One region of the Robertmurraya mangrovi genome, then DNA from elsewhere that is predicted to be linked to it. Evidence: riboswitches for the same ligand, from Rfam matches in the RefSeq annotation. Region 1 holds a riboswitch; the other holds the start of a gene.

Evidence for each region. A riboswitch is a leader RNA that binds a small molecule or an ion and turns the genes downstream of it on or off. The one in region 1 is predicted to bind cobalamin.
Region 2: linked by a shared signal. The riboswitch ahead of SM124_RS14640 (acyl-CoA thioesterase) and the one ahead of SM124_RS21105 (ABC transporter substrate-binding protein) in region 1 are both predicted to bind cobalamin.

Annotation. Positions count from the first base shown of each region.
Region 1 is NZ_JAXOFX010000021.1:52,200-62,653, forward strand. Features, by position in the region: gene mgtE (magnesium transporter) at 1-217, opposite strand, end outside; gene SM124_RS21095 (hypothetical protein) at 621-1,397, shown strand; gene sfsA (DNA/RNA nuclease SfsA) at 1,459-2,199, shown strand; cobalamin riboswitch at 2,304-2,514, shown strand; gene SM124_RS21105 (ABC transporter substrate-binding protein) at 2,700-3,659, shown strand; gene SM124_RS21110 (FecCD family ABC transporter permease) at 3,625-4,689, shown strand; gene SM124_RS21115 (heme ABC transporter ATP-binding protein) at 4,690-6,162, shown strand; gene cbiB (adenosylcobinamide-phosphate synthase CbiB) at 6,159-7,142, shown strand; gene cobD (threonine-phosphate decarboxylase CobD) at 7,099-8,181, shown strand; gene SM124_RS21130 (bifunctional adenosylcobinamide kinase/adenosylcobinamide-phosphate guanylyltransferase) at 8,160-8,735, shown strand; gene SM124_RS21135 (cobyric acid synthase) at 8,732-10,240, shown strand; gene cobS (adenosylcobinamide-GDP ribazoletransferase) at 10,227-10,454, shown strand, end outside.
Region 2 is NZ_JAXOFX010000009.1:136,763-147,216, reverse strand. Features, by position in the region: partial or broken gene SM124_RS14690 (multicopper oxidase family protein) at 1-358, opposite strand, end outside; gene SM124_RS14685 (DUF3231 family protein) at 781-1,785, opposite strand; gene SM124_RS14680 (RNA polymerase sigma factor) at 2,138-2,638, shown strand; gene SM124_RS14675 (anti sigma factor C-terminal domain-containing protein) at 2,628-3,584, shown strand; gene SM124_RS14670 (ArsR/SmtB family transcription factor) at 3,727-4,032, opposite strand; gene SM124_RS14665 (SDR family NAD(P)-dependent oxidoreductase) at 4,061-4,822, opposite strand; gene SM124_RS14660 (NAD(P)-dependent alcohol dehydrogenase) at 5,242-6,195, shown strand; gene SM124_RS14655 (hypothetical protein) at 6,843-7,145, shown strand; gene SM124_RS14650 (hypothetical protein) at 7,280-7,426, shown strand; gene SM124_RS14645 (DUF2200 domain-containing protein) at 7,535-7,885, shown strand; cobalamin riboswitch at 8,045-8,221, shown strand; gene SM124_RS14640 (acyl-CoA thioesterase) at 8,398-8,877, shown strand; gene SM124_RS14635 (ribonucleoside-diphosphate reductase subunit alpha) at 8,882-10,454, shown strand, end outside.

The DNA of each region.
Region 1 (10,454 bases):
CTTCCTTGGTTAGTTCTTGCATGAGGTCAGCAAGAGAATCAATATTCAAATATAATAAAAAACGTTTTTTATGTTTAAGAGGTAATTCCTCATAAATTTTTGCTATATCATAAGGTTGAAGCTCGTCAATCATGGCTTCAAATTCCTTATGTCTATTCTCTTTCAAGGCTTTGATAATATAAAGTGTGATTTGATCTTCTGTCATATTTTTAATCATGTAGCCACACTCCTTTCACAGGAAACCTGATTGATAACGTGCATGAAACATATCTTATCATTTTAAAGGCATGTTAATTATAAGAAAAATATTGACTAATTGAAATGGATGTTATGTAAAATTTATCTGTTTAACATAAAAAAAGTTTTCCAATTATATTCGAGTTAATAGATTTTGAAACTATTAATAGTATATGTTCGTCTATATATAGAGGTGCCATGAATGGCTCATGAATATTTTACATAAAATAAGATTTCTTCCTTACTTTCTGATAATATAAATTAATATTATTCTGGGCTTATGTACGTGATGAAAAATGAATTGCTACAAGTCAGTTTAATGTGTTTAAAGCCTAGTCTATTTGAAACCAAACATCGCTAATTTTGTACGGGGGTTTAGTCAGTTGAAAAGAAACAACCATTTAGTCCGGGAAATCATTTATATTCATCTTAATGAAAAAGACCAATATGTTATGTCATATGGGATTGAGTTTGCGGAATTTGCTAGATCTCTCTCTGATTTGATGAATCATGTATTATTACTGAAACATCAATTTGATGATGGGGATTTTAATATGCATACCTTGTTAGAGTATGTACCTAATGAAAGATTTAAAAAGTTAATTCAAGACGATGTCTATGGATACGGAGACTTTTGTTGGATTGATTTTGAAGAAGTAGAAGGGCTTGATGAACTACCTGGACAAGAGTTGGCAGAAATTTTGTACTTAGGGCATATTAAGGATCATTTAAAACAGCCTTTTTATAACCATCTTAGAAATCGATTTGTCTATCTTGCTCATGACGATGGTTGGTGGAATAAAGTATACTACCGCAACATGACAGATTTCTACCGAATGGTTGGGGATGTAGTCGCAGATAAGCTATCAGAAAAAAAGGTAGAAAAGAATCTTTTTGGATTAAAGAAAAAGCGGATTTTCCCTTCTCTCCCAATGGACTTTCTTTTAAATATGCGATCATTAATGAAAGAAGGTATGGTCATCTCTCTGCAAGATATGACTCAAAATCGTGCTAAAATAGAAATTCCTATTTGGGTAATAGGTGACTATAATAACATGGATGATATGTATGATGAGTATGAAAAAGTGGTAAAAGGCAAGTGTGATATCAAATTAGTCTTTGATAAAAAGTTACGTGAGTGGAGATCCTACTCCAATTAAGGCTTGGCTGTTTATGGCCAAGCTTCTTATATTTATCCTCAAAAACAAGGTGTGATGAATAGTGGAACAGATTAAAATACTTTTTCCTAAACCTTTAAAAAAGTCCATTTTTCTAGAGAGGCCGAATCGGTTTATTCTTCATTGTGTTTTAGAAGAAGGGAATGAACAAGTAATCGTACATTTGGCTGACCCAGGTCGACTAAAAGAGCTATTACAACCGGGAACTGTTGTTTGGCTACTAGAAAATGATAATCCAAAACGCAAGACAAGATGGACGGCGGTTCTCTGTGAAAACCCGTTAATACCGGGTGGATTCGTCTCCATTAATACAACTTATCCGAATCGATTAATTGAACGAGCACTTAAGCAAAATGCCATCGAGGAACTGAACGGATGGAACTATAAGAAGTCAGAATATAAATTAGGAGTTTCAAGATGGGATTTCCTTTTGGAAAACAACGTAGGAAGGGAATTATTGCTTGAAGTAAAGAGTGTGACTTTGGCTGATGATAGGGTGGGAAGATTTCCTGATGCTGTAACCGCTAGAGGGACGAAACACGTAAAAGAATTATCCGAGATTGCACATGGAAATTTATATGAAACAGCGATTCTCTTTGTCGCTCAAAGAGAGGATTTAGACCAAGTTACAACCGCCTCTCACATTGACCCCTTATTTGCTGAAGCATTTGCTAATGCCTATAAGAGTGGAGTGAAAATGATCGGGCGTTCTTGTTTTTTATCTTTGGATGGTATTGGCTTAGGTAATAAACTGGAGGTCTATCCTGAAGAACAATTTGTTTAATAAAGTATACATAAATTGAAGAAAATTGTAGAAATTTATCAGAAAATGGTTGCAATTGGCACGAGTGAATGGTGTATAATCTTTCATAGTGATATAAAAACTTCATATACGTTTTAAAGTTAGGTGTCTTCCATTCGTTTTTTGATATGAAAAATGAATGTTTATGAAGACTTAAAAGGGAAGTTGGTGTAAATCCAACACGGTCCCGCCACTGTAAATGGGAGTAAGCTGATTATCCACTGTACGAAATTGTATGGGAAGGTTCAGCAAGCAATGATCATGAGTCAGGAGACCTGCCTAATTTTGCTGCACCAAAAAACCTACGAGGATAGGAAGGTGTATGGCCAGACTTTGAATTTAATTAATAATAGGTCTTCCCATACAACACCAACATCTCCATGTAGGGGATGTTTTTTTGTTGTCATAAAGCTTAACCAACTAAAAAACATCACCAACCGCAAAAGCCTATTTTCATAGGCAAATACTAGGAGGCTATTAAAATGAAAAAGTTTTACTCAGTTTTATTTTTAGTGTTACTTTCGCTAGGAGTTCTAGCTGGCTGTGGGGAAACTAAAGAAATTAAAGAAGAGAGTAAGCCAGCTACAGAAGAAAAGGTAGAGGCTGAATTTCCAGTTACGATTAAAGATGCTCTAGACAATGATGTAGTGATAGAGGCTAAACCAGAAAAGATTGTATCATTAATCCCAAGTAATACCGAAATTGCTTTTGCCCTAGGCTTAAATAAAGAAATTGTAGGAGTCTCCGATTTCGATAATTATCCTGAAGAAGCAACAACAAAAGAGAAAATTGGTGGAATGGAATTTAATTTAGAAAAAATTATTTCCTTAAATCCTGATTTAGTATTAGCACATGCTTCAAGCGCACATAATTCTACAGAAGGACTTCAGCAATTAAGAGATGCTGGAATTACAGTCTTTGTTGTACAAAATGCTGCAAACTTTGATGAAGTGTATGAAACGATCCAAGTAATTGGCACAGTAACTGGTGAGAAAGAAGAAGCGGAGAAAATTGTTGCTAATATGAAAGCAAAGATAGATGAAATCAAAACAAAAGCTGCTTCCATTAAAGAAAAGAAAGTCGTTTTTGTAGAAGTTTCTCCAGCTCCGGATATTTACACTCCAGGAAAAAATACGTTTATGGATGAAATGCTAACGATGGTAGGCGCAGAAAATGCAGCTAGTGACCTTGAAGGTTGGGTAAAAATTGACCAAGAAGCTATGATTGAGCGCAACCCGGATGTCGTTCTTACAACTTATGGTTATTACTCCGAGGATCCAGTTGGTCAAGTATTGAGTCGTGAGGGTTGGGGAAATGTAACAGCTGTAAAAGAAAAACAAATTTTTGATGTAGATTCTGACATGACAAGTCGCTCAGGTCCAAGACTTGTAGAAGGAGTAGAGGCAATTGCAAAGGCAGTTTACCCAGAAGTATTTAAATAAAAAGCTTATTGCTTACTTCGTTGCGGGAGCGTTTCTTTGTTTTGCTATGCTTCTAGGAATATCAATTGGGACGGTATCTGTTCCAATACTTAGTATTGTACAAATAATAGGATCAAAAGTGTTTCCGTTTATATCTGTTAATCAGATTGATCAAATGCACACAAATATAGTGATGAACATACGTTTGCCCCGTGTTATATTAGCGGGTCTTGTAGGGGCGGCTCTCGCAATAGCGGGGGCGGCCTTTCAAGGTCTATTAAGGAATCCACTTGCAGACCCCTACACATTAGGGGTTTCATCAGGCGCCTCTGTAGGTGCCGTCTTAACACTGTTTTTTCAAATTTCTATCCCATTTGTCGGTTCCTTTACCTTACCATTATTAAGTATATTATTTTCATTTCTTACTATTTTTGTTGTACTGACATTTGCGCAAAAAATTGAGCGTTCCATGAGGGTGGAAACGATTATATTAACAGGAATTATATTTAGTTCGTTTTTAGGTGCACTTATCTCTCTAATGATTGCGTTAACTGGTGATGAATTAAGACAAATTATTAACTGGCTATTAGGAAGTGTGTCCATGCGTGGGTGGGCATACATTAAAATTATTTTGCCTTTCTTTATTTTAGGATCTTTTATCTTAATGTTAAATGGCAGAGAGCTAAATGCGATGTCATTTGGAGAAGAGAGGGCACACCATTTAGGAGTAAACGTTCAGAGAAGAAAAATGATTATACTAACGGCAGGTTCTATTTTAACCGGTGCTGCCGTTGCAGTTTCTGGAACGATTGGTTTTGTTGGCCTAGTTATTCCTCACCTTTCTCGTTTACTTTGGGGACCGGATCATAAGCATCTACTCCCGTTATCGATACTAACGGGAAGTGCCTTTCTTATATTAGCAGACCTTGTATCGAGAACCATCATTGCGCCGACCGAGCTTCCGATAGGAGTCATTACTGCTCTAATAGGTGCCCCTGTTTTTGCAATGATTTTATTACAAAGAAAACGAGCAGAAAGAAGTGGTTCGTAGATGCTGAATGTTCAACAAGTGTGTGGAGGTTATACAGGAGAGTCCATACTACGGAATATATCATTTGAAGTAGGAAAAGGAGAACTCTTCGGTATCCTAGGACCAAACGGGAGCGGGAAAACCACTTTATTGAAAATGATTAGCGGAATTCTTCCTATTCAAGAAGGTAGCATATCGGTAAATGGTCAATTGCTATCTAAATTTACACCAAAACAACTAGCTAAAATGGTAGCCGTTTTGCCACAGCATTCTTCTCAAGCCTTTTCTTATACAGTAAAAGAAACGGTCTCACTTGGTCGATATGCCCATCTAGATGGCTGGTTTCAAGGATGGTCAAAAGAGGATGAGAGAATCGTCCAGCAGGTGATGGTACAAACGGGTGTAGCCGATTTTTCCCATCGTGATATTCAGCAGCTGTCTGGAGGCGAGAGACAAAGAGTCTATCTTGCGCAAGCTTTAGCCCAAGAGCCTGAAATCTTATTGCTAGATGAACCAACGAATCATTTAGATTTATCTTATCAAAAGGAATTACTAGATTTATTAAAGAAATGGACAAACGAACGTAGTTTAACGGTCATATCCATATTTCACGATTTGAATTTGGCAGGGCTTTATTGTGACCAATTACTTTTACTAAATGAAGGGGCCATTAATAAACGTGGTACCCCTAATGAAGTATTGAAAGAAGAACGAATTAAAGAAGTTTATCAAACTGAAATCAAAAAGCATCCACATCCTAAAGTACCTGTTCCGCAAATGGTTCTTCTTCCAGAATGGCAGAATGAGCTCGAGAAAAAAGATCCTATAATCAACCCCAACATGCTTAGCCTTAGTAAGGACCACATTGTATTACAGTCATCAGTCCCTTTAAGAACGATGTCTTCAGGAGTAGTTGGTGCTGGGATGGGTTGGTACGAAACTTTTATTAACCGTCATGTGGACAAAAATTATGATTGTAGCGATCATCGAAAAGAAATGGCTGAGTATATAAGATCTCATGGATTTGATCCTAACGAGTCAGTAGGAATGATGACAGCCGTTCGACTGGAAGATGTATCGTATCGTTTATATACAGAAAAAGATTTTTCAGTATTTGTGGTTGTGACAGCGGGAGTAGGGAATGCTGTTGATGCTTCTAAAAGTGATTCTCATTCATTTGAAATGGTTCCAGGGACCATTAATACATGGGTATTTATCAATGGAAATATTACAGAGGAAGCTTTTATACAAGGGATTATGACGGCCACAGAAGCAAAAGTGAAATCTCTCCAAGACCAAATGGTAATAGACCGGATGACCGGTACATTAGCAACAGGGACATCTACGGACAGTATCCTAATTGCGGCTACACAAAGTGGAAAAAGCTTAGAATTTGCAGGAACCATCACACCTTTAGGGAAATTAATTAGTAAAGGTGTGTATGAATGTACAACAGAGGCAATTGGAAAATATGTAAAGAGGATTCAAGAATGATTACGTATCACTTATTAGCGATTAGCGTGGCTTATATCATAGACTCCATTATAGGTGATCCACCAACATGGCCCCATCCGGTTAGGTGGATCGGTTCTCTAATTTCAAAGCTAGAAAAGAAACTAAATAGCGGTTACTCAAAAAAGTTTAAAGGAGTTCTTATGCTCCTTTTTGTTTTAGTGACCGTTTTTCTAGTGGTTACTGCCATTACAGCAGCTTTTTATTCTATTCATCCTGTTCTAGGAGTTTTAGTAGAAGGATTAATCATTGCTACTACCATTGCTCAAAAGAGCTTGAAGGAGGCTGCCCTAGAAGTTTATCATCCATTGAAAAAGGGTGATATGAAGGAAGCAAGATTGAAGCTTTCCTATATTGTCGGAAGAGATACGGAAAAGCTTGATGAGAAAGAGGTTGTTAGAGGGACGGTAGAGACAGTAGCCGAAAATACAAGCGATGGTGTCACAGCTCCGTTATTTTGGGCATTGATTGGTGGAGCACCACTTGCCATGGTCTATCGATCAATCAATACATGTGATTCAATGGTTGGAAATATGAGCGAACGATACCGAGAATTTGGATGGGCATCAGCCAAACTCGACGATGTAGTCAATTGGATTCCTAGTCGAATCACGGGTGTACTAATGCTTCTTAGTACGAGGCCTGAGCAATCAAATTACAGAGCTGTGTGGACTCTTTTATTTCGTGATGCTAAAAGGCATCCAAGTCCGAATAGTGGTTGGGGAGAGGCGGCAGTTGCTGCTATATTAGGTATTCAGCTCGGAGGAATTAACTATTACAAAGGAGTAATATCCAACAGAGCCAAGATGGGAGATCCTATTGTGCCGTTAGCTAAGGATCATATTTTAAAAACAAATCAAATATTAACTCGAACCGTTTTACTATTTTTATTCACTTTATGGATTGGAGGGGTTTTGTTTGAAATGGCCATCTCATGGATCGAATCCTCAGTATTTATTTGAAGCCATGGGTCTTCCCTTACCCAAAAGGTATATCGACTTTAGCGCCAATATTAACCCTTTGGGGCCACCGGAATCATTAACAAAACAGTGGAATGAATTTATACATAAAATTAATGTTTATCCTGACCCATATTCTACTAGGCTAAAAGAAAATATTGCTGAGAAAGAAAACCTTCTATCCACTCAAGTTCTTATCGGTAATGGAGGGGCAGAGATAATTACACTTATAGCTAGAATGTTAACTGGGAAGAGAGTTCTTATTATTCAACCGACTTTTTCTGAGTATGAAAAAGCTTGTAAGGCCAATGGTTGTGAAGTCCGTTATCTTCAGGTGAACCATCAACAGGACTGGATGGTTGATTTAGAGTTGTTAAAAGAGGAATTAAGGACAGCTGATGCAATGTTCTTATGTAACCCCAATAATCCAACAGGTGTTGTTTATTCAAAGAGCCAGATTATAGATATCCTTAAACTATGTGACAAAAACGATTGCCAACTGATTTTAGATGAAGCTTTCTATGATTTTTTAGTAGATTACAAATCAATTACTAGTTTGATTAAGCAATATTCAAACTTAATCATCTTGCGTTCAATGACTAAAATGTTTTCCATACCAGGATTAAGACTTGGTTATGTGATGGCTACAGAGAGTGTAGTTGAACAAATCACTACTTATCAATCCCACTGGAGTGTAAACACCATTGCTATGCTAGCTGGGGAAGCATGCTTAGAGGATGAGGCATTTATCATTAATACACAGAATTACATTCAACGAGAGAGGAAGAGGTTATTTTCTTTTTTTGAAAAAGAAAATTTTATTGTGTCTCCATCACAGGTGAATTTTTATTTATTACGTGATGCAAAGACAGAAGATTCATTTCAACTATTTACTTTTTTACTTCAAAAAGGAATCATTCCAAGACACACCTTTAATTTTCCTGGATTAGAAGGAAGTTGGTTACGTTTTGCCATTAAGAGTACGGAAGAAAATGACCAGCTCATGGAGGTGCTTCAAGAGTGGCGAATACATCTAGACTAGTCTTTGTTACGGGCGGTGTAAGAAGTGGAAAAAGTAGTTTTGCAGAAAGGCTAGCGGAAATGGAATCAATCAGAACCGAGGGGTCTCTACATTATATAGCTACAGGAGTAAACTCTGATTCGGAGATGGCAAAAAGAATCGTTAGACATCAACAAGAAAGAACAAATAGCGAATTAGACTGGAATACATGGGAACAGTCCCATAATGTTGGAAACCTTGCGCCTAAATTTTCGAATAAAGACATCATCTTGTTGGATTGCTTAACAACCCTATTAAATAATGAATTTTTTACTCGTCATCAGGATTGGGATGAGAAGTTTCAATTAGAAGTACAAGACTGGATTTTAACGGGTATTGATCAATTGAGGGAGAAGTGTCACACACTTATTGTTGTAAGCAATGAATTATTACATGAAGGATTGCTTAATAATGATCTCGTTTTTATCTATGGTCGTTTAATTGGACGGTTACATCAGCAACTAGTAACTAACGCGGATCAAGCTTATTTAATTGAGTCGGGTATTCCAATCTTAATGAAGGGGGAGAGAAGATGAAGGGGGTTATGATACAAGGAACGGCATCGGATGTGGGAAAAAGTTTTATTGTCACTGCCTTATGCCGACTCTTTGTTAATGAAGGGTATAAAGTTACACCATTTAAGTCTCAAAACATGTCCAATAATTCTTACGTAACCCTTGATGGAAAAGAGATTGGAAGAGCTCAAGGAATTCAAGCAGAGGCGGCTAAAATAGAAGCGACCGTTTGGATGAATCCAATTCTCTTGAAACCAAGATCGAATTTACAGTCCGAAGTAGTTTATTTAGGAAAAGCGGAGCAAGTATTGTCTGGAGTAGGATATCGTGAAACTTTTTACGAAAAGGGACTTGCAGTGATTCAGTCTGCCTTAACAGAACTACAAAAAGAATTTGATGTCGTCATTATCGAAGGTGCCGGTAGTCCAGTAGAAATCAATTTAAAAGATAAAGAGCTTGTGAATATGAAAGTGGCAGAAATAGCTGATGTTCCGGTCATTCTTGTAGCTGATATTGACCGTGGAGGGGTATTCGCCAGTATTGTAGGGACTTTAGAGCTCTTAACTGAAGATGAGAGACGACGAGTGAAAGGGGTAATAATTAATAAATTCCGGGGAGATATCCATCTTTTTGAAGACGGCATAAGTTGGTTAGAAGAGAAAACTGGAATTCCTGTATTAGGAGTGCTTCCTTATATAGAAAATCATATGATTGATGGTGAAGATTCTTTATCCATTCAAAATAATGGTAAAAGTGAAGGGGCTGACCTAGACATCGCTGTCATCCAGTTACCTTTTATATCAAATTATAGTGATATAGAACCGTTTATGTTAGAAGAAGATGTCCGTGTGCGTTGGGTAAAAAACGCGGCGGAATTCGGAAATCCGGATGCTGTTATTATTCCTGGAACGAAGAGTACGATAAAGGATTTACAGTACATAAAACAAAACGGCCTGGTCGATAGGATTTATCATCATATTGAGAAAGCTAAACCAATCATTGGAATATGTGGTGGATTTCAAATGTTAGGGAAGGAACTGATTGATGAAGCAGGGACAGACACCGGTACCCTTGATAGTCGAAAGAAGGGTTTAAATATCATTCCGGCAGTAACAACCTTTTATCAGCATAAAGAAACTGTCCGTACCAAAGGAAGGTTTCACCCTTCTACAAAACTTAGCTTAAAGCGAGAAGTAGAGGGTTATGAAGTTCATTTAGGTAGGACAGAAATTGAGAATGGCTGTTATTTTTTAGAGTTAGATAATGGCCAAGCGGAGGGGTATTACGATAAGGGTGGAAAAGTGATTGGTACGTATATCCATCACCTTTTTCATAATGATGAATTGAGAAATCATTGGCTGAATCAAATACGTGAAAGTAAGGGTCTGCCTCGAAGGAAAGTGCTTGAGACGGCTAGTTTAAAAGCACAAAAGTATGATGAGTTGGCTAACCATGTTATGAGCCATTTGAATTGGGAGCAAGTTTTATCAATTGTAAACGGGAGAAAACAAAATGAAGTGGATTAAAGGGTTTTTAATTAATCTACAATTTTTTACTAGTATCCCAATTCCTATTGCACTCCCAATGGATCAAGGTCATTTAAGGCATGCGATCAAAACTTTTCCCATATTAGGTTTGTTTCAAGGATTACTATACGCCTTAATATTATTTTTACTTACGGAATGGTCACCCTTTTCAGCTTTGGCAATCGCTTTCCTTCTTTGGTTGCTCACAATAGTA
Region 2 (10,454 bases), on a different contig from region 1:
ATTTGCACCGTGAAGATGGACCACGCTTCTAACTTCCGGTGAATCAACAGCACCATGAAGCGTATGATCAATCGGTAAAAAATGCTTACTAGGTAGATTGTTAATATATTTTACATAAGTTGTTTGATCCTTTTTAGCTTCGATAGTAGGTCCAGGACTAATACCCTCATAACCCCAAATCGTTGTTTCTGGTAAAAAGTTTATGAAAACGATGCTTTGCTTCCTTCATTTCTAATTCATAATAACTACCATTGGGATAGGAAGGATTTGGAGTTGAACTAGCAACGGGAGGAATAACCAGTTCATCAACAAACTTTGGGATATTATTTGGGTCGGAAGGATTAATTCTAATTCCCAATAACTAACACACCTTTCTATTGATTTTGTTCAGCAAATACAATGTTTGCATCTATTAAATCTAGAAGGGGGAACAAATACTCATATATCATACAGACAGTTGTACTTGCTATATGATATAAGTATTCTTCTAGCGAGTGTTATGTATATGACAATAGTGGAAAAAATGTAATTTATTAGACTTAAATATAAGGAAACAGTCGAGGAGCTTTTGATACATAAAAGAATAAAGAAAGAATACTAGTGAGAGGATGTTAATCCAATAAGGGCCAATTATGGAGATAGTGATGTGAAATTGAATAAGGTAGATTGAAATAGTGTACCTAAGCTAAAGGGGGCATTACTTCAAGAAATGTAGGGTTGTTCTAGTTTAGAGAAGCATCTATCCTATGTGGCTAAATGCTTTCTCCTTAAACTGTTACATCACTTACCACGTGTAATGTTTTTTCGATTTGGGGCAAGAGGTGGTTGCTCCAACCATTTATATTTAACCATGATATTAAACCATTTCTTTGTTATTGCTAAATTTGTTAATATTATTTTTTCGTATTCATATGCAAGGTCTGTTCGCATAGCTGTTGCTAAACCCGCACCTTGGAATGTTTGCGCAGTTTGAAATAGAAACCCCAAATGGAACATCATCAACTTATCTGAAAAGGGACTGTCTGTTGAGTTTGTAATTTCTGTTTCCCAAGACATAGGTGCAGGTAAATTATCTTTTTGTAATATAGCTGCTAACGATTGAATTTGTTTATCAGCCACTTTACCTGAGTACTCTAAAAATTCTTTTGCCTCTGGTATCTGAGAAACTTGGCTAAATGAAATAGATAAAGCTTTAGACAAAATCGCTTTCTTCAAGTTCAAAGAAAGACTAATAATTTCTGTTGCGGCTATACGTCTATTGTTTCCAAAAAAACCATCAGTAAAATCTTTATCAATAATAAGCTCTTGATTTTCTTCTGGATAGAAATATGGATCTCTTTGAAAGTGTCCCAATTCTAAAAGTAATTCTGTACTTTTATGATAAAGTTCCTTAGCGTCATTATCACATGAATCATAAAAATGTCTTAAATCCTTGTTTACTGACGAGGATAAAGCTGTTACATGACCGATTAAACCATGTAAGGTCATTATGTGTATATAGTGTAAGCAAAAAATATCAGTGAATAGTCTTTTTGCGTCCTTTCTTAAATCCGAATCATTAAAGCCATTTGGAAGAGGAAATCCGTCTCTTTTAATAAAAGAAACAATCTGTTCTTTTTGCTGTGCAAATATCTGGATCGCTTCTTCTAAAACTGCTTTTATTTTCTCATTCTCAACTATGGATACCATATATCTATTAACAGTATCTATCGCAGTCCCATTAACATAAGCTCCCCACAGAGTACCAATTTCCGCTGAGGTAAATTTTATATCCTCTTTATCCAAAGCGGTTCACCTCCTATACTTTTCATATTTTTTATTATGCGAAATTATTTATTGGATATTCTTCAATTCACAAGCCGACTTTTCCAAGGAGTACCATGAACCTCTTATTAGTTTCGAAACTTTAAGGAGGAGAAATCCTTTTTATTTAACTAACGATTTAGTATAGTTGGAAAGAAGGACATAATATTATATTTGATAAAGATATAATTAACAGCTAATAAAAATTAGGCTTTGCTTCAAATAGGAAGTAAAGCTTTTTTAATGAATTAAATTTTTAGGAAAAAATGATTCATATTTTTGTATACATAATCAAGTTTCATTCGTTTTAGTAGTTGTGAAAGGAGATGAAACAATGAGTAAGCCCTCAAATGAAGAGATAACTAGATTATCTAATGATATATATCAAAAACTTTGCTCGATGGGGGCTAATCCAGAAGATGCAAAAGATATTGTTCAAGAATCCTTATATCGTGCATTTTTGAATATTGATGGTATTCACTCTAAGGCTTTTAAGTCATGGATATACAAGGTTTCAATTAATCAATATTACGACCTTTGTAGAAAAAACGGCAGTCGAACCATGATTGAGTTTGATGAATTTCTACTGGATTCAGAGGAAAACCACGTGGAAGAAAGCGTGATAAAACTAGAAGAGAAAAATGAGTATGAGCAGGTGTTACACCAATTAAAACCACTTGAACGGCAATTAATAAAAATGAAGTATGAGGATGAATTTTCATATAAAGAAATTTCAGAACACCTCAATCTAAAAGAAAGTAATGTTAAGACCTATTTATATCGCACTAGGAAGAAACTTACCAGTTTTTTTGGGGGGAATCATAATGAGAAATGACGCATTTCAATCTAATGATATTGAAGGGATTGTTAAAAAGGCAAAAAGAAAAAGTGTGATCCGAAATATAATGGTTTCAACGATTTCACTATTTTTTATAGGCGCCCTTTCGCTATTTATTAATGGTATGATTGTCAATCATGCCCACGAAAAAGCAGTTGAGGCTAATAGATTACTATTTGAAATTTCGGAACCTAATATCCATATAGGGGGCGGGACCTTTGATTATGGAATCCTATCGGGAACCTATACCTACAATAAATATAAGTTAATAGAAGATCGAGTAGTCCCTTGGGGGAATGACTTTCGAGAGTTTAATGCATTAGGACATAATGAAAACTCATCAGCTTTATCGGTTTATGATGAGGTTACCGTTGGTGAAACAGAGGGAAATGTTCGGTATTATAACACGATAAATGGACAAAGAACGATGCAGTTTTATCATCCGTGGTTTGAATATGAAAACATTTATAACGATTTAGACTTAATACAAAATGCCCCAGATGATGCGGTAATGGAAGTGGCAATCTCATTTGACCAATCTTATACAGTTAAAGAAGTACAGGAATTTTTTAATTTAAAAAATAAGATTTCTTGGTATCGGGTTAATGATTATAACCTAAGAGCTATAGAGCAATTAAAAGGACTTCATAGTTCAGGTGACTCTGCATCCTATGTTTATGGATTTAGTGTTCAAACCATGAAAGGCGAAGGAAAAATGGAAACTCAAAATGAGGAGGATTTCCTGGCTACTTTAGCAAAACTAAAAGATACAGGAAATTATCGTTATTTAATTAACCCTCTTTTAGAAAATGTGAAACAAAACATGAAAGATGGGATTATTCTTGGCGTTGTAGTAACTGGAACAAAGGAAGAGTTACTAAAGATAAAACAAGACAAACATATTAGAGCCATATCATTAGGGGCTGTTGCCACAGAATATTAGAGTCACTTTGGATAAAGATGTTGATTTGAAAAAACAGGAAGTTGTTGGAGGAAAATGATGAAGAAAACATTCCATAACCTAGTTAGAGGAGTTTTAATAGAACTAAAAGAACAGACTCATATCAAGTCTGTTCTTTTATCTATTATAGGATACAGTCCTGCTCTACAATATCTATTAACTCTTTTAATTGGGACACACTGTTCTCTAACGTTAATGAATAGTAGCGCAACGTTCCTTGTTGTTCAATCTTCACTAGTTGGTTATCTCTTAATATTTTCAGATGGTGCGAAATGGCGGGTCGAGAAAGCGTAGATGCATCGGCAATCTCATTAACACTAAGACTTTCCCGTTCGGCTAATAGCAAGATAATATCCTGTCTAGCTGGATCACTCAATGCTGTAAACAATGGAATACAAGAACGAAAAACGTCAACTGCTTGTTTTGTCATTATTCAGACCTCATTTTATATGCATAGTCTAGTTCTCTGTCATCACAAGTTTAGCAACTTTAGCTGCCGTTCGTCTAGGCAAAAATTTAGCAACCAATGCTCCAACCTTATTTAGCCCCCCTGGTATAACCACTCTTTTTCCTTGCATCAAAGAAACATACCCTATTTTTGCTACTACTTCAGAAGACATGGCATTGCTAAACATTTTTGTGTTTTCAACTTTTGCAACGGAGCTAAAGTTTGTCTTCGTTGCACCTGGGCAAAGAGTGGTTACCGTAATGGCAACTTCTCTTAACTCTTCTGCTAATGCTTCAGAAAAGGATAGAACAAATGCTTTTGTTGCGTAATATACGGCCATATTCGGTCCTGGTTGGAATGCAGCTGTACTAGCAATATTCAATATTTTTCCAGAAGTTTTCTTCAAATCGGGAAGCAAATGATAGGTTAACTCGGTTAAAGAAGAAATATTAAGTTGTATCATATTTAATTGCTCCTCAATACTTAGATCCTCAAAGGCCCCTAACAGCCCGAATCCAGCATTATTAACCAAGACATCCACTGTAATCTTTTGTGTTCTTATTACATCAACTACTTCCTTGATCCCATTAGGCTTGCTTAAATCCTTTGAAATAACAGTAACAGTAATATTTGGATAAGTTCTTTTTAATTCTTGAAGTTTTTCTTCATTTCGAGCGATTACCACTAGGTTATACCCATCATTAGCAAATAATTTAACAAATTCTAAACCTAAACCACTAGATGCTCCTGTTACAACAGCTGTTTTTTTTATATAAAAAACCTACCTTTATGTTTATATATTTTATAAAACGATTAAATGTTTAAATGTTTAAATGTTTAAACATATAATATAAACATACTGATCAATTGTCAATTATTTTAATTATTGAGTGAAGAGGGTTCGTTTATACAAAAGCTAGTTGTTTCTTTTACTTAGTGGTTGAAAGAGAAATTTTCTAGGAGGGAGATGATCTTTTTAATTGAATTCTTCCCCGTAAATATTTTATATTTTCAGAGCGGTATAAAAGCTAATAAGAAGAATATATAAAATTAAACATATTATCATCTAGTGACTAGTATTAGATTAAATACAACTACATAATTCCTAGCTGTTTGTTTAGATGCGCTTCACCTTTTTCTATAGGTAGTTTTTCTATACAAAGAAAATAGATTGTTTACGGAGGTATGCGGGTGAAAGCAGCAGTTTATCGTACTTATGGTCCCCCTGAAGTTATGGGTATAAAGGAAGTCGAACAGCCCTCCATCATAGAACAAGATAGGGTGTTGATTCGTGTACACAGTGCATCCGTCAATACATTAGACTATTTGTATCGAAAGGGCTATTTACCAACAAGGGTGGGTAATGGACTAACAAAACCCAAAAATTCCATACTAGGCATTGATGTTGCGGGTACTATTGAGGCTGTCGGTGAAAATGTTCGTAAATTTAAGGTGGGTGATCACGTTTTTGGTAGTTGCTTCGGATCTCATTCTGAATATGTGTCTCCACGTGAGAATTTCTTAAGTCATATGCCGAAAAACTTAACTTTTGAGGAGGCAGCCGCTATACCGTGTGCTGCTCAAACGGCGTTACAAGCATTGAGAGATGTTGCAAAGGTAAAAGAAGGACAAAAAGTCTTAATATACGGGGCATCTGGTGGAGTAGGGCATTTTGCTGTTCAACTTGCCAATTATTTTGGGGCTGAGGTAACGGCTGTTTGTAGTACATCCAATCTTGGTTGGGTTAAGAAGCTTGGGGCACATGATGTGATTGATTATACGAAGGAAGACTTCACGGATAATGGAAATAAGTACGATATCATTCTGGATGCCGTTGGTAAGCGAACCTTTTTCAGTTGTTTAAACTCTCTAAGTGAGAAAGGAGTTTATATTACCGAACACTTATTTTACCCTAAATACCACCCAGCTCAATTGTTGATAGGTTCATTAATTAAGCGCAAAAAAGCAAAGATCCATTTTACGGAGCCAAACGATGGAGATTTGGATTTCTTAAGTGGTCTTGTAGAGGAAGAAAAATTAAAACCTGTTATTGAGAAATGTTTTCCTTTGGAACAGATTGTTGAGGCACACCGACACATAGAAAGCGGACGTACAAAGGGGAAGATTGTTATTAGAGTTCAATAGGGTATTTGTATTTATTAGGTGACGGATTGATGGAGTGATATCCTCTTGAATGAACAGGTCATTTTAGTAAATTGGTTTGTGAATACAAGTAGCATGAGTTGCGGGTCAAATGTTGATCTGCAACTTTTTTTCTTATTCGACTAACAAACCAGTTTGGTTCATTCAGGGTTGTATTATTATGGTAGAATTTATTTTAGGAGCGGTACTTTGTTTTAACGCTTAAGTAAGGTAGGGAGTGAGAAAGAGTTGATTAAAGATTAATAAATGGATTCGCATAATCTTAGCAAGTGTGTTGTTATTCATATATATAATTTATTTATTTCAATTTGATCTTCAAGAGATTTACTTACTTCCTTTAACGATAATTAGTATTTTGGGAATTGTCATTGCATTAATAGTCACTTATTTTACAAGTAAATGGGTACAGTTCATTTTTAATATTTTACCAATGTTTTTCCTAACGTTATATACACTTGCTTATTCCATTACAGGAATGATTAGATACTCGAATTTAATTATAATCGTATTGATAATCACTTATATAATCCGTATTGTTATAGTAGGATGGACTAAAGAGAATAAGTCAATTTAAACTAAATACAACGAGCAGAAGGTTTAAAACTATTTTCAATAGGGGGGTTTTTGATTTGAGGGTATTACTAGAGCTGGCTCGTATTATTTTGATATTTTTATTTCTTGGTAGTATTTTAGCCTATGTATTGGGAACGTTATACTCAGAATTTGATATAAATATGGAGCAATATGGATGGACTGCTAGTCTTGGGATTTATTTATTCCTTTTTGTGCTTTACAGAAATCGATGGCAGTTTTCTGGTTGGTATAAAGGTAAAGGAAAGGAAAAACTCCCTAAAAAACTTTCTAGAATGCTAAACATTTGTTCCGTAGTATTAATTCTTTCTCCACCAATATTAAATAGCATACTTAAATAGTGGGTACTTTATTGGTTTATAGGCGCTGTTTAATTTAAGAGACATTGTTAATGTGAGACCTTGCGTTTTGATTTTTTCCAAGGAAAACAATGTTATTATTGATTTACATATTAGAGGTGGGGGAGGGTTCATTAGTGGTCAGGTTTGTTGATGACTTAGCAGGAGCTATCTATGATATTATTAAATTTATCATACAATCTGTAGGTTATTTACTTGCAGGGGGTATTATTGTTGCCATTCCTATGTATTTAATCGTTTGGTTGTTCGGTTTGTTTCAGTAATTATACTCAAAAGGAAAACGAGAATAAAGCTAATCATTAATTGCCACTCATTGAACTTCACCATAATTCTAACTATAATACAGAAAAGTATATTAAGGAGAATAGATCATGTCCAAACATAAGATATATACGATGAGTTTCGCAAGTGTCTATCCCCACTATATTACAAAGGCGGAGAAAAAAGGACGTACGAAAATAGAAGTGGATGAAATCATCCGTTGGTTGACAGGATATAGCCAGGAAGAGTTAGAAACGCTATTGGAAAAAAAGACAGACTTTGAGACTTTCTTTGCGGAAGCTCCCGAACTCAATCCTTCGCGTGTTTTGATTAAAGGAGTCATTTGCGGTGTCCGAATAGAAGACATTGAAGAGGCTACTATGCGAGAAATTCGCTATTTGGATAAGCTGATTGACGAGTTAGCAAAAGGAAAAGCGATGGAGAAGATATTGCGGAAATGATAATTTTAAACGATGATTTAAAATGTAAAATTCGGGAAGAATCTCTTGCTCAGCCATTTTCTAATGGTTGGGCATAAAATATTTGCTGTTGCCAAATGAGGAAATCTATACTAGACTATCAATATATTGTATTGTATTTTTAAAGACAACTACATATTGTGTATTGCCAGTAAAAATGGTGTTATTAATACTTAATAGGGAATCTGGTCAAAATCCAGAACTGTCCCCGCAACTGTAAATGCTGACGAAATAAGTACATCCACTGTCATATGATGGGAAGGACTTATAGTAGGGTGAAGCATAAGTCAGGAGACCTGCCATTTTTATATCGTATTATCTTCTTCGGGAGTTGGGAAGGTAGAATGAGGGTGTATTAATGGTGGGCAAATGAAACGACTGTTTTTTCCTACGTTAATATAATCATGTAATTCTACTGATAAATCCATTACTCAAGAAGTAATGGATTTTTTGTGTTTCAAATAAATGTTAAATAGTAGGAAAGAAGGAATGTTATGAACAAATTATCAACGAATGTCTCACGAACCATTCAAACAAAGCTGGTATTACCCCCTGATACCAATCACATGGGAACGATTTTTGGAGGGACGGTTTTATCTTATATAGATGAAATAGCTGCCATAGCAGCCATGAAACATAGCAAAAAAGTAGTTGTAACAGCTTCTATCGATACGGTCAATTTTCTAAGTTCTGCAAAAGTAGGAGATATTTTAACTCTAGAAGGTTTTGTCATCTCTACAGGGAGAACTTCTATGGAGGTTTTTGTAAAAGTAGAGTGTGAAAAATATGAATCGGGTGAAAGAACATTAACGACTACTTCCATTTTGACCATGGTCGCTATAAATGAAGAGGGGAAGCCAGTGCCTGTACCAGGAGTTGAACCGGAAACGGAAGAAGAAAAAAAGTTCTTGTTACATGCGAAACAAAGAAGAGAGAGAAGACTGAAAATAGCCAATCCAGTAGAGGAGTTTTAAATAGATGAAAACACAAATGTTGAATCAGATTGAAACAATCATTCAAGAGGTCACTCAAATTTATCATTTAGACACTAGTAACTTATTAAAAAGAATTTCAGGTTTAGATGAAGAAAGTCAAAGAGAAGAAGCGCTTCATTTTGCCTTAAACAAAGTGTCTATAGATGAACCCAATTGGACATTTTTAGCTGCACAAATGTACTTATATAAATTGTACCAAGATGTGGCTAGAGTAAGGGGATATGATGTGAATCAGAAGTATGGTTCCTTTTATTTACTAATCAGTCAATTAGTAGAGTTAGGAATTTATAATGAAGATTTACTGCACTCGTACTCAAAGGAAGAAATAGACGAATTAGGCAGCCTTATTGATCCTGAAAAAGACTATTTATTTCAATATATTGGACTATTTTTATTAGCAGATCGATATCTCGCGAAGGATTTTGATGGGAATATTTATGAATTACCACAAGAACGTTTTATGATTATTGCTATGTTCCTAATGAAGAATGAAGTGAAAGAAAAGCGGCTTTCCTATATTAAAGAGGCCTATTGGGCACTAAGTAATTTACATATGACGGTTGCCACACCTACTCTAGCCAATGCAGGAAAACGAGTGGGACAGCTTTCATCCTGTTTTATTGATACGGTAGATGACTCCCTAGACAGTATCTACTTGAATAACTGGGATGTTGCAAGACTTAGCAAGGATGGCGGCGGTTTAGGTGTGTATTATGGTAAGGTCCGTGCTCTAGGATCAGATATTAAAAAATATAAAGGCAATTCTTCTGGAATCGTACCTTGGATTCGTCAAATCAATAACACGGCTGTAAGTGTGGATCAATTAGGGCAACGACAAGGGGCCATCGCTGTTTATTTAGATGTTTTTCACAAGGATATCATGAACGGATTTTTAGACTTAAAAACCAATAATGGGGATGAGAGAAGAAAAGCACACGATATATTTACTGGTGTTGCAATACCTGATTTATTTATGGAAGCATTAGGAGAGACAGATGAATCTGGTAGAAGTATTGGCGAGTGGCATACGTTTTGCCCCTATGAAGTGAAACAAATCATGGGCTGGAAAGATGAAAATGGAAATTCACTGGGCTTGGAAGATTTTTATGATGAAAGTGATGAAAAATATTTCACTCAGAAGTATTGGGAAGCCGTTTCTCATCCTCTCCTTCCAGGAAAAACCTATCGAGCAATGGATATTATGGCACGAATCATGGTTTCCCAATTAGAAACAGGTACCCCTTATATGTTTTACCGTGATGAAGTAAACCGGAAGAATCCGAATAAACATGTGTTAGGTAAAGGACGTACCGCGATTTTCTGTAGTAACCTTTGTACAGAAATTACTCAAAATATGTCAGCAACCACCATTATAAAAGAATATCAGGATGAAGAGGGAAACATCGTAATCGTTCGTAAACCTGGGGACTTCGTTGTTTGTAATCTCTCATCTATTAACCTAGCAAGTGCATTTAGGGCCAATGTGTTACCAAGATTAATACCTATTCAAATGAGGATGCTTGATAATGTAATAGACTTGAACACTCTTTCGGTTG